2 regions of the Cellulomonas sp. P22 genome follow, and region 1 is predicted to be linked to the other one. Evidence: riboswitches for the same ligand, from Rfam matches in the RefSeq annotation. Region 1 holds a riboswitch; the other holds the start of a gene.
What was found. Region 1 has a riboswitch for S-adenosylmethionine ahead of ACGIF2_RS11785 (LLM class flavin-dependent oxidoreductase). Riboswitches for the same ligand answer to the same signal wherever they lie in the genome.

Region 1 (4,456 bases):
GAACTTCGGCGAGTACGTGGGTGTCGTGGAGTCCCGGTGCTTCGCCAAGGACCTGCGGGCCCAGCCGCGGGAACGCTCCGCGCGCGAGGCCGGGTCCGACGCCGGGGTGGTCACGCTCGCCAGGGTCGCGTGGGACGACGCGGAGGCGCGCGAGCTGCGGCGCTCGATGTGGACCGACACGACGGTGCGCTACCCGGAGGTCGTGGACCTCGTCGAGGCCGAGGGTGGCCCCGACGTGGACGACGAGCGCCAGGGTGACGGGGTGCTCACCACGGTCGTGGCCCGCCTGGACGGCCGGCCGGTGGGCTGCGCCTCGCTGCGCGCCGCCCGGGACGGGTACCCGGCGGGTTCGGGCGAGCTCAAGAAGGTCTTCGTCGACGACTCCGCGCGGGGGTCGGGGGTCGCCCGCGCGCTGCTGATCGCGATCGAGGACGACGCCCGTGCCCGCGGGCTGACGAGCGTCGTGCTGCAGACCGGCATCCGCCAGCCCGAGGCCGTCGGCCTGTACGCGGCGGTCGGCTACCGGCCCGTCGCGCCGTTCGGCCCGTACGTGGGCGACCAGCTGACGCTCTGCTTCGCGAAGCCGCTCTAGCCCTCGAGCCCGCGGCGGCTCAGCCGGCGGGCGCATCCGACGGCTCCTGCTCAGGACCGTCGAGCGCGGTGCGCACGAGCGGGGCGACGACCGAGCCGTACAGCTCGATCGCCCGCACCGTGTGCTCGTGCGGCAGGGCGCCCTGAGAGATCTTGAGGTCGAACCGGTCGAGGCCGAGGATCCGCGCCGAGCGCACGATCTTCGCGGCGACGGTGGTCGGCGAGCCCGCGTACAGCGCGCCGTCGGGTCCGGCAGCCTCCTGGAACGCCTCGCGGGTGGGCGGCGGCCAGCCCCGCTCGCGCCCGATGCGCCCGACGTACGTGCGGTAGTGCGGCCAGAGCTGGTCGAGCGCCTCGTCGTCGGTCGCCGCGACGTGACCGGGGGAGTGCTGGCCCACGAGCCCCGGGCCGGTGCCGAGCTCGGCCAGCGCCCGGTGGTAGAGGTCGACGAACGGTCGGAACCGGGCCGGCTCGCCGCCGATGATCGCGAGCATGAGCGGCAGTCCGTAGCGCGCCGCGCGCACCACGGACTCGGGGCTGCCGCCCACGCCCACCCACGTGCGCAGCCGCCCGTGCTCGACCGGCGGGTGCACGTGCTGGTCGCGCAGCGCGGGGCGGGTGGTCCCCGACCACGTGACCGGGCCACCCGCGAGCAGGTGCGTGAACAGGTCGAGCTTCTCGTCGAACAGCACCTCGTACTGCGCCAGGTCGAGCCCGAACAGCGGGAACGACTCGGTGAACGAGCCGCGCCCCACCGTGACCTCGGCGCGCCCGGCGGAGATCGCGTCGAGCGTGGAGAACCGCTCGAAGACGCGCACGGGGTCGTCCGAGGACAGCACGGTGACAGCCGAGCCGAGCCGCACGCGCGTGGTGCGGGCAGCGATCGCTGCGAGCACCACGTCGGGTGCCGAGATCGCGAAGTCGTCCCGGTGGTGCTCCCCGACCCCCACGGCGTCGAGCCCCACCTGATCGGCGACCACCCCTTGCTCGACCACGTTGCGGATCACCTGAGCCTGGCTCAGCAGCGTGCCGTCCGCACCCTGCGTGACGTCCCCGAACGTGTCGATGCCGAGCTCGATGCCCATGTCTCCTCCAGTGCCCGCAGCTCTCTTCCAGTGCCCGCAGTGCCGGAGCGGCGGTGGCGGTCCGCTCGATCCGTCCCGTGCCCCTCAGGTCCAGCCTCGGTGCACGGCGGCCCGCCCGCCACGCCGCCCGCGCCCGGGACGTCTCGGATGTCGGATGTGGGCTGGTCATCCCGCGAACGCCTTCCTAGGCTGCTCGGTGCCCATCCAGAGCGACCGAGAGACCTGGCTCGTCGACGTCGCAGCAACCTCCCACCGCTCCCGCGGCGGGTGCAGGTGCTTCCGCCAGGACCGATGGAGGTCCACCGTGCGTCACCCGAGCAGCACACGCCGCTGTCGCTGTTGTCGCGCCTGACGTCCGGCCGCCCGCTCGTGCGGGCGCAGCGCTGACCTCTCCCTGACGCCCCTCGCGCCCGCCGTCGTCGGCGTGGCCCGAGGCGATCCGGCGTCGTCCGGCACCCGCGTGCCCCCTCCTTCCGGCCCGGTCCCGCCGTGCCGTCCTCCGTCACCGTCGCGCGGTGCGCGCGGCGTCCTCATCCAGGGGTGCCCATGTCCCAGACCCGTCCGTTCCACCTGGCCGTCGAGCTCGAGGGCGCCGGCCGTCACCCGGCGGCGTGGCGGCTGCCCGACGCCGATGCCGAAGGGCTCCTCACCGCGGCCCACTGGGTTCGCCTGGTGCGGGCCGTCGAGCGCGCGGGGGCCACGTTCGTGGTGCTCGCCGACTCGGTGGCCCCGCCGGACGGCGTGCCCGGCACGGTCCAGGCGCGGCTCGACGCGACCGGCCTCGCCGCGCTGCTCGGGCCCCTGACCCACCAGGTCGGGCTCGTCCCGGTGGTGCCCGTCTCGTACGCCGAGCCGTTCCACGTGAGCAAGGCGATCACGACGCTCGACCACGTGAGCGACGGACGTGCCGGTTGGCAGGTCGACGTCGCGGCCCCCGCCGGAACGGGCGGTGGCGACGTGCAGGCGGCCCAGTTCCACGGCCGGACGGCGCGCTCGTCGGCGGCCCAGTGGGACGAGGCCGCCGACGTGGTCGAGGTCGTCAGCCGGTTGTGGGACTCGTGGGAGGACGACGCGATCGTGCTCGACGCAGCGACCGACCGGTACGTGGACCGCACGCGCATCCACGGCGCCGACTTCACGGGGGCGACGTTCTCGGTGGCCGGGGCGTCGATCACGCCCCGCTCGCCGCAGGGCCAGCCGATCGTCGTGGTGCGCGGTGACGTGCCCGAGGCGCTGAGCCTCGCCGCGGCCCGTGCCGACGTGATCCGGGTCGCGGCCCGCGACGTGGCGGGGGCGACCGCGCGCGTGGCGCAGGTCCGCGCGGCGGTGGCCGCCGCCGGGCGCGAGGCCCAGGCCGTGCACGTGCTGCTGGACGTCGAGGTCCTGCTCGCGGTCGACGACCCAGCCGCAGCCCGGCGCCTCGCTGAGCTCGACACCCTGGCCGGGCGGCCGTGGTCCCCGCGCGGCCTCGCGGTCGTCGCCGGGGCGCCCCGGGCCGCGGAGGCGCTCGCCGACCTCGTGGACCTCACGGGCGCCGACGGTCTGGTGCTGGCCCCGCTCGCGCAGGTCGGCGACGTGGCGCTGCTCACCGAGCAGCTCGCACCCCTGCTGCGGGCCCGCGGGCGGCTCGCGGCGCACCCCACCGATGCCGCGGACACGCCCCGCACGCTGCGCGACGCGTTCGGTCTCGCCCGCCCCTCGAGCCGCTACGCCACGGCCCGCTGAACCACCCCGCCGTCCCGCCGTCGCCGACCTCGTCGAGCAGAGAAGGACCTCTCATGCCGCAGCAGCACCCGAAGCAGATCCACCTCGCCGCCCACTTCCCGGGCGTCAACCACCACACCGTGTGGACCGACCCGTCGCACCAGCCCGGGACGCAGTCGTCGTTCGCGTCGTTCGAGCACCTGGCCCGCACCGCCGAGCGCGGGCTGTTCGACTTCCTCTTCCTCGCCGAAGGGCTGCGGCTGCGTGAGCAGCGCGGGCAGATCATCGAGCACGACGTGGTCGGCCGCCCGGACACGTACACGGTGCTCGCCGCGCTCGCGGGGATCACGACCCGGCTCGGCCTCGCGGGCACGATCAACGCGACGTTCAACGAGCCGTACGAGCTCGCGCGCCAGTTCGCGACCCTCGACCACCTCTCGGCCGGACGGGCGGCGTGGAACGTGGTCACGTCGTCGGACGCGTTCCACGGCGCGAACTTCCGCCGCGGCGGCTACCTGGACCACGCGGACCGCTACGAACGGGCCCGCGAGGTGGTCGACACGGCGCGGGCCCTGTGGGACGCGTGGGCGCCCGACGCGGTGCTCGCCGACCCCGTCTCGGGCACCTACGTGCGGGAGCGATCCGTGGGGCTCGTGCGCACGGGCGGCCGGCTCGTCGACATCGAGGCCCGCCCGACGCTGCCGCGCCCGCCCCAGGGTCACCCCGTGATCATCCAGGCTGGCGACTCGGACGGCGGCCGCGAGCTCGCCGCCCAGGTGGCCGACGCCGTGTTCTCCCGGCACGGCGGCCTCGAGGACGGGCGCGCGTTCTACGCCGACGTGAAGGGTCGGCTCGCGCGGTACGGCCGGAGCCCCGACGACCTCAAGATCCTGCCCGGGGCCAGCTTCGTGCTGGGCGACACCCCGGCCGATGCCGAGGAGCGGCTGCGCGAGATCCAGCACCAGCAGGTGCGCCCCGCGGTCGCGCGCTCGTTCGTCGAGCAGGTGTGGAACCGGGACCTGTCGGCCTACGACGTGGACGGCCCGCTCCCCGACGTCGATCCGCTGGTCGAGGAG
Region 2 (4,456 bases), on a different contig from region 1:
GTCTCGACCCGGTCCTGCACCGACGCGTGGTCCTCGGCCGTCCAGCCGTCACGCAGACGCGCCGCCTCGGCGCCGTCCGGGAACGGGATCGCACCGTGGCCGCCGCGGATCGAGCGGACCCAGGGCCCGTAGCCTGCGGCGAGACGGCGGGCCTGCGCGTCGTCCTCGCCCACGACCACGTCGACCGAGACGATGACGTACGGCGCGGCGTAGGCCTGCGACGGGACGAACGCGTCCCGGTAGGCGGCGACCGACTCCTGCAGCGTAGCCGGGGCGACGTGGTAGTTCGCGCCGTAGGGCAGCCCGAGCTCGCCCGCGAGGCTCGCGCTCGGTCCGGCGCTCGACCCGTGCACCCACAGCTGCACGTCAGCCCCCTGGGCGGGTGTCACAGCCACGGCCTGCCCGTCGGGCGACCGGTAGGTGCCCGCGAAGAAGTCGAGGATGTCGCGCACGTCGGCACCGAAGCCCTCGCCGTCGCCGGGGGCACGCCCCAGCAGCCGCGCCTGGAGCGCGAGCCGCGCCGGGTCGTAGCGCTGCGGCCCGACGGGCGGGATCACGACGCCGTCGACCACCCTCGTGCCGGTCGGGGCACCGTCCCCCGCGGCGACCGGTGCGGGAGGCGTCTGCTCCGCGGGGGCGACCCCGCGCTCCGCCGACGGGTCGCGCCTCGGCACCCCCGAGCGCCCGATGCCGAGGTCGACCCGGCCGGGGTGCAGGGCGGCGATCGTGCCCCACTGCTCGGCCACCTGCAGCGGCGAGTAGTTGCCCAGGATCACGGCGGCGGACCCGACCCGGATCGTGGTGGTGGCCGCGGCCACGAAGGCGGCGAGCACGGCGGGGCTGGCGCCCGCGACCCCCGGGTTGAGGTGGTGCTCGGCGAGCCAGTACCGGCGGTAGCCGGCACGCTCGGTCGCCCGCGCCAGGTCGAGGGTGTGCCGCAGCGCCTCGGGCGACGAGCTGCCCGACGACACCGGGCTCAGGTCCAGCACGGACAACGGGACAGGTGGGTACGACATGGGTGGTCTCCTCCACCGCCGACGGGGCGGTGCGCGGGGCGCGGGTGTCGGGGATCGGCCAGGACGGCACCGACCGGCCCGACGCCGGCGCGCGGGTGGTCGCGGCCCGGGCAGGGCACACGGGTGCGGCGGCTCGGGTGCGGGGATGCGGAGCCCGCTGCCTGCCGACCGGTCGTGGTCGGGGCGCGGGGTGCTCGGTGGCGCCGGCCGTGCGTGCGGCGGGCGCGGGGGCCGAGGGAGCCGTCTCGGAGGGGCGTGCCGTCGGCTCGCCCGTCCACGGACGCGCTCAGGCGCTGGGACGGGGAGGGTGTGAGCCGTCGTCGGGCGGGGATCCAGGCGCGTGCGGGACCGGGACCCCGCCTGCCGGTCCGAAGATCAGCAGACGAGCATCAACAACAGCGACAGGGCGCGACGGCGGCGAGGAGCAGGTCGCTCGGCCCGTGGCGGTGGTTCGTGTCGGTGCTCACGCCTCGGAACCTAGGCCGAAGGTCTCGAGCGCGTCAACAGATGTGGCGATATCGGTCACGCCGTGAGACACCGGTCGCGGGGTCTCGGCGGCCCGTGCTACAACTTCGACAGGTCTTGAGCACCAGCGCTCGTCCGGGTCGAACCCGTCCGAGCACAGCCCCGGCTCGCTGGTCAGCAACCCCCACGTGTCACGGCGGGGTGCTCCGGGTGACGACCTGGTCGTGCTGAGGGGCACGGCAAGCGTGATCGACATCGGCGGCCGTCACGGTCGCCCACCTCCGAGGACCCACCATGACCGCTCCCAGCGTCTCGACGCCCGCTGCCACCACCCCGACCCCCGACGGACCGCCCGGCCGGACCGCCCGGTCGACCCGGGTGGCGACCGTCGTCGGGAACCCCCGTGCCGGCTCCCGCACCCGGACCGCCGCGGAGTCCGCGGCCCGGGCGATCGCCACCCGGCTGGGTCTCGACGTCGCGCCGACGCTCGACCTGGCCGATCTGGCCCCCGAGCTCTTCGCCGCCGCGCACCCCACGGCCGACGCCGCGCTCGACCGGCTCGCCACGGCCCGGGTCGCCGTCGTCGCGACGCCCGTCTACAAGGCCAGCTACACGGGCCTGCTCAAGGCGTTCCTCGACCTGTACGGGGCGGACGGCCTGCGCGGGCTCGTCGTGGTCCCGCTCGTGGTCTCGGGCAACCCGTCGCACGCCCTCGCGGGCGAGGTGCACCTGCGCCCGCTGCTCGTCGAGCTCGGCGCGATCGTCCCGACGCGCACCCTGGCGCTCACCGAGTCCCAGCTCAGGGGGCTCGACGCCGTCGTCACCGCGTGGGTCGACACCCACGGCGACCAGCTCGCCCGAGCGGTGGGGGTGGACGCGTGACCGCCGACGCACCGGCCCGGGTCGGCCCGGTGACCCAGCTGACGCCCGACGAGTACAAGCGGGTCTTCCGCCGCCACCCGGCGGGGGTCGCTGTGATCACGCTCGCCGACCCCGCCACGGGACGACCCGTCGGGTTCACCGCGACGTCGGTCATCTCGGTCTCGGCCGCTCCCCCGGTGCTCGCGTTCTCGGTCGCGTCGACCTCGTCGAGCTGGCCCGCGCTCGCGTCTGCCGAGACGGTCGTGGTGAACTTCCTCGGCCACGGCCAGGCGGACCTCTCGGTGCGCTTCGCGACGCACGGCGTCGACCGGTTCGCGGGCACCGCGCACGTGCTGCTCGCGGGCGGCGAGCCGGTGCTGCTCGGCACGCTCACGTGGGTGCACGGCCGGGTGCTCGAGCGCATCGCCGTGGGCGACAGCTACCTCGTCACCGTGCACGCGCTCGCGTCCGACACGAGCACGCAGGGCACCCCGCTCGTCTACCACGACCGCGCGTACACGCAGCTGGGTGACCACTACGAGATCTGACCGGCCACGACCCGGTCGCCACGCCGACGTCGCCCGGACGCACGCGGAGCGCGGCACCTCAGGGGCGCCGCGCTCCGCGTCGGACGTGCAGGTCGGGGTCGTCAGGCCCCGGCGGCCTCCGCGCGCTGGCGGGCGACCTCGTACAGCGCGATCCCGGCGGCCACGCCGGCGTTGAGCGACTCGACCGAGGACATGATCGGGATCGAGACGATCGCGTCGCAGTGCTCGCGCACCAGACGGGAGATCCCCTTGCCCTCGGAGCCGATCACGATCACGAGCGGGTCGGCCGCGAACGGCAGGTCGCCGACGGGGGTGTCGCCGCCGCCGTCGAGACCCACGATGAAGCACCCGGCCTTGCGGTAGGCCTCGAGCGTGCGGGTGAGGTTCGTGACACGCGAGACCGGGACGCGGGCGGCCGCACCGGCGGACACCTTCCAGGCGGAGGCCGTGACCCCGGCCGAGCGGCGCTCGGGCACGACGACACCGTGCGCGCCGAACGCGCCGGCCGATCGCAGCACCGCACCGAGGTTGCGCGGGTCGGTGACGCCGTCCAGCGCCACGATCAGCGGCGCCTGGTCCGCCCGCGCCGCGGCGTCGAGCACGTCGTCGGCGTCGCCGTACTCGTACGGCGGCACCTGGATCGCCACGCCCTGGTGCACCGAGCCGTCGGTCAGCCGGTCGAGCTCGGGCTTGGTGACCTCGAGCAGCGGGTAGCCGCGCCCCGTCGCGATCTGCAGGATCTCGCGGGTGCGGTCGTCGGCCTCGAGGCGCGAGGCGATGTACACGGTCGAGACGGGGATCTCGGCGCGCAGCGCCTCGAGCACGGAGTTGCGGCCGTTGACCATCTCGTGGGTCGCGCTGACACCCTTGGTGCCGCGCTTGCCGGGGGCGCTGCGCGACGTCCGACCGATGCGGGCGGGCGCCCCGTCACGGGCGGTGCCCGTCACGGTGCGGCGCTCGGCGGCAGCCTTGCGCTTCGCGGCCGGGTGGTGCGGGCGCTCCACGGCCTTGGGCGTGGGTCCGCGACCCTCGAGGCCCTGGCGGTTCTGACCGCCCGAGCCGACCTGGGCGCCCTTCTTCGACCCGGGCTTGCGCGTGGCGCCCCGGCGCTGCGAGTTTCCTGACATCAGATCTCGTCCTCATCACTGCGGTGCGCGAGCGACCAGCGGGTGCCGGTCGCGGAGTCCTCGACGAGGATGCCGGCGGCGGCGAGCCGGTCCCGGATCGCGTCGGAGGTGGCGAAGTCACGCGCTGCGCGTGCTTCGGAGCGGGCGGCGATCTCTGCGGTGACGAGCGCGTCGAGCGCTGCCGAGATTCCGCGGTCGTCGCCCTGGCGGCGCCACTGCGGCCCCGCCGGGTCGAGCCCCAGGACATCGAGCATCGCGCGCACGGCGACGAGCTCGGTCCGGACGGCGGTCAGGTCGTGCGCGGCGAGCGCGCTGTTGCCGGCGCGCAGGTGCTCGTGCACCACAGCGAGCGCGGCGGGCACGTTCAGGTCGTCGTCCATCGCGGTCACGAAGCCCGCGGGCAGCTCGGCCTTGGCCACCTCGGTGTCGTCCACGGTGC

Region 2: linked by a shared signal. The riboswitch ahead of ACGIF2_RS06845 (NADPH-dependent FMN reductase) and the one ahead of ACGIF2_RS11785 (LLM class flavin-dependent oxidoreductase) in region 1 are both predicted to bind S-adenosylmethionine.

The regions. Positions count from the first base shown of each region.
Region 1 covers NZ_JBISBW010000008.1:177,225-181,680, forward strand. Annotated here, with positions in the region: gene ACGIF2_RS11775 (GNAT family N-acetyltransferase) at 1-592, shown strand, start outside; gene ACGIF2_RS11780 (LLM class flavin-dependent oxidoreductase) at 612-1,676, opposite strand; SAM riboswitch class I at 1,874-1,974, shown strand; gene ACGIF2_RS11785 (LLM class flavin-dependent oxidoreductase) at 2,223-3,401, shown strand; gene ACGIF2_RS11790 (NtaA/DmoA family FMN-dependent monooxygenase) at 3,455-4,456, shown strand, end outside.
Region 2 covers NZ_JBISBW010000006.1:55,480-59,935, reverse strand. Annotated here, with positions in the region: gene ACGIF2_RS06850 (LLM class flavin-dependent oxidoreductase) at 1-1,016, opposite strand, end outside; SAM riboswitch class IV at 1,595-1,733, shown strand; gene ACGIF2_RS06845 (NADPH-dependent FMN reductase) at 1,776-2,363, shown strand; gene ACGIF2_RS06840 (flavin reductase family protein) at 2,360-2,890, shown strand; gene rlmB (23S rRNA (guanosine(2251)-2'-O)-methyltransferase RlmB) at 2,992-4,017, opposite strand; gene cysS (cysteine--tRNA ligase) at 4,017-4,456, opposite strand, start outside.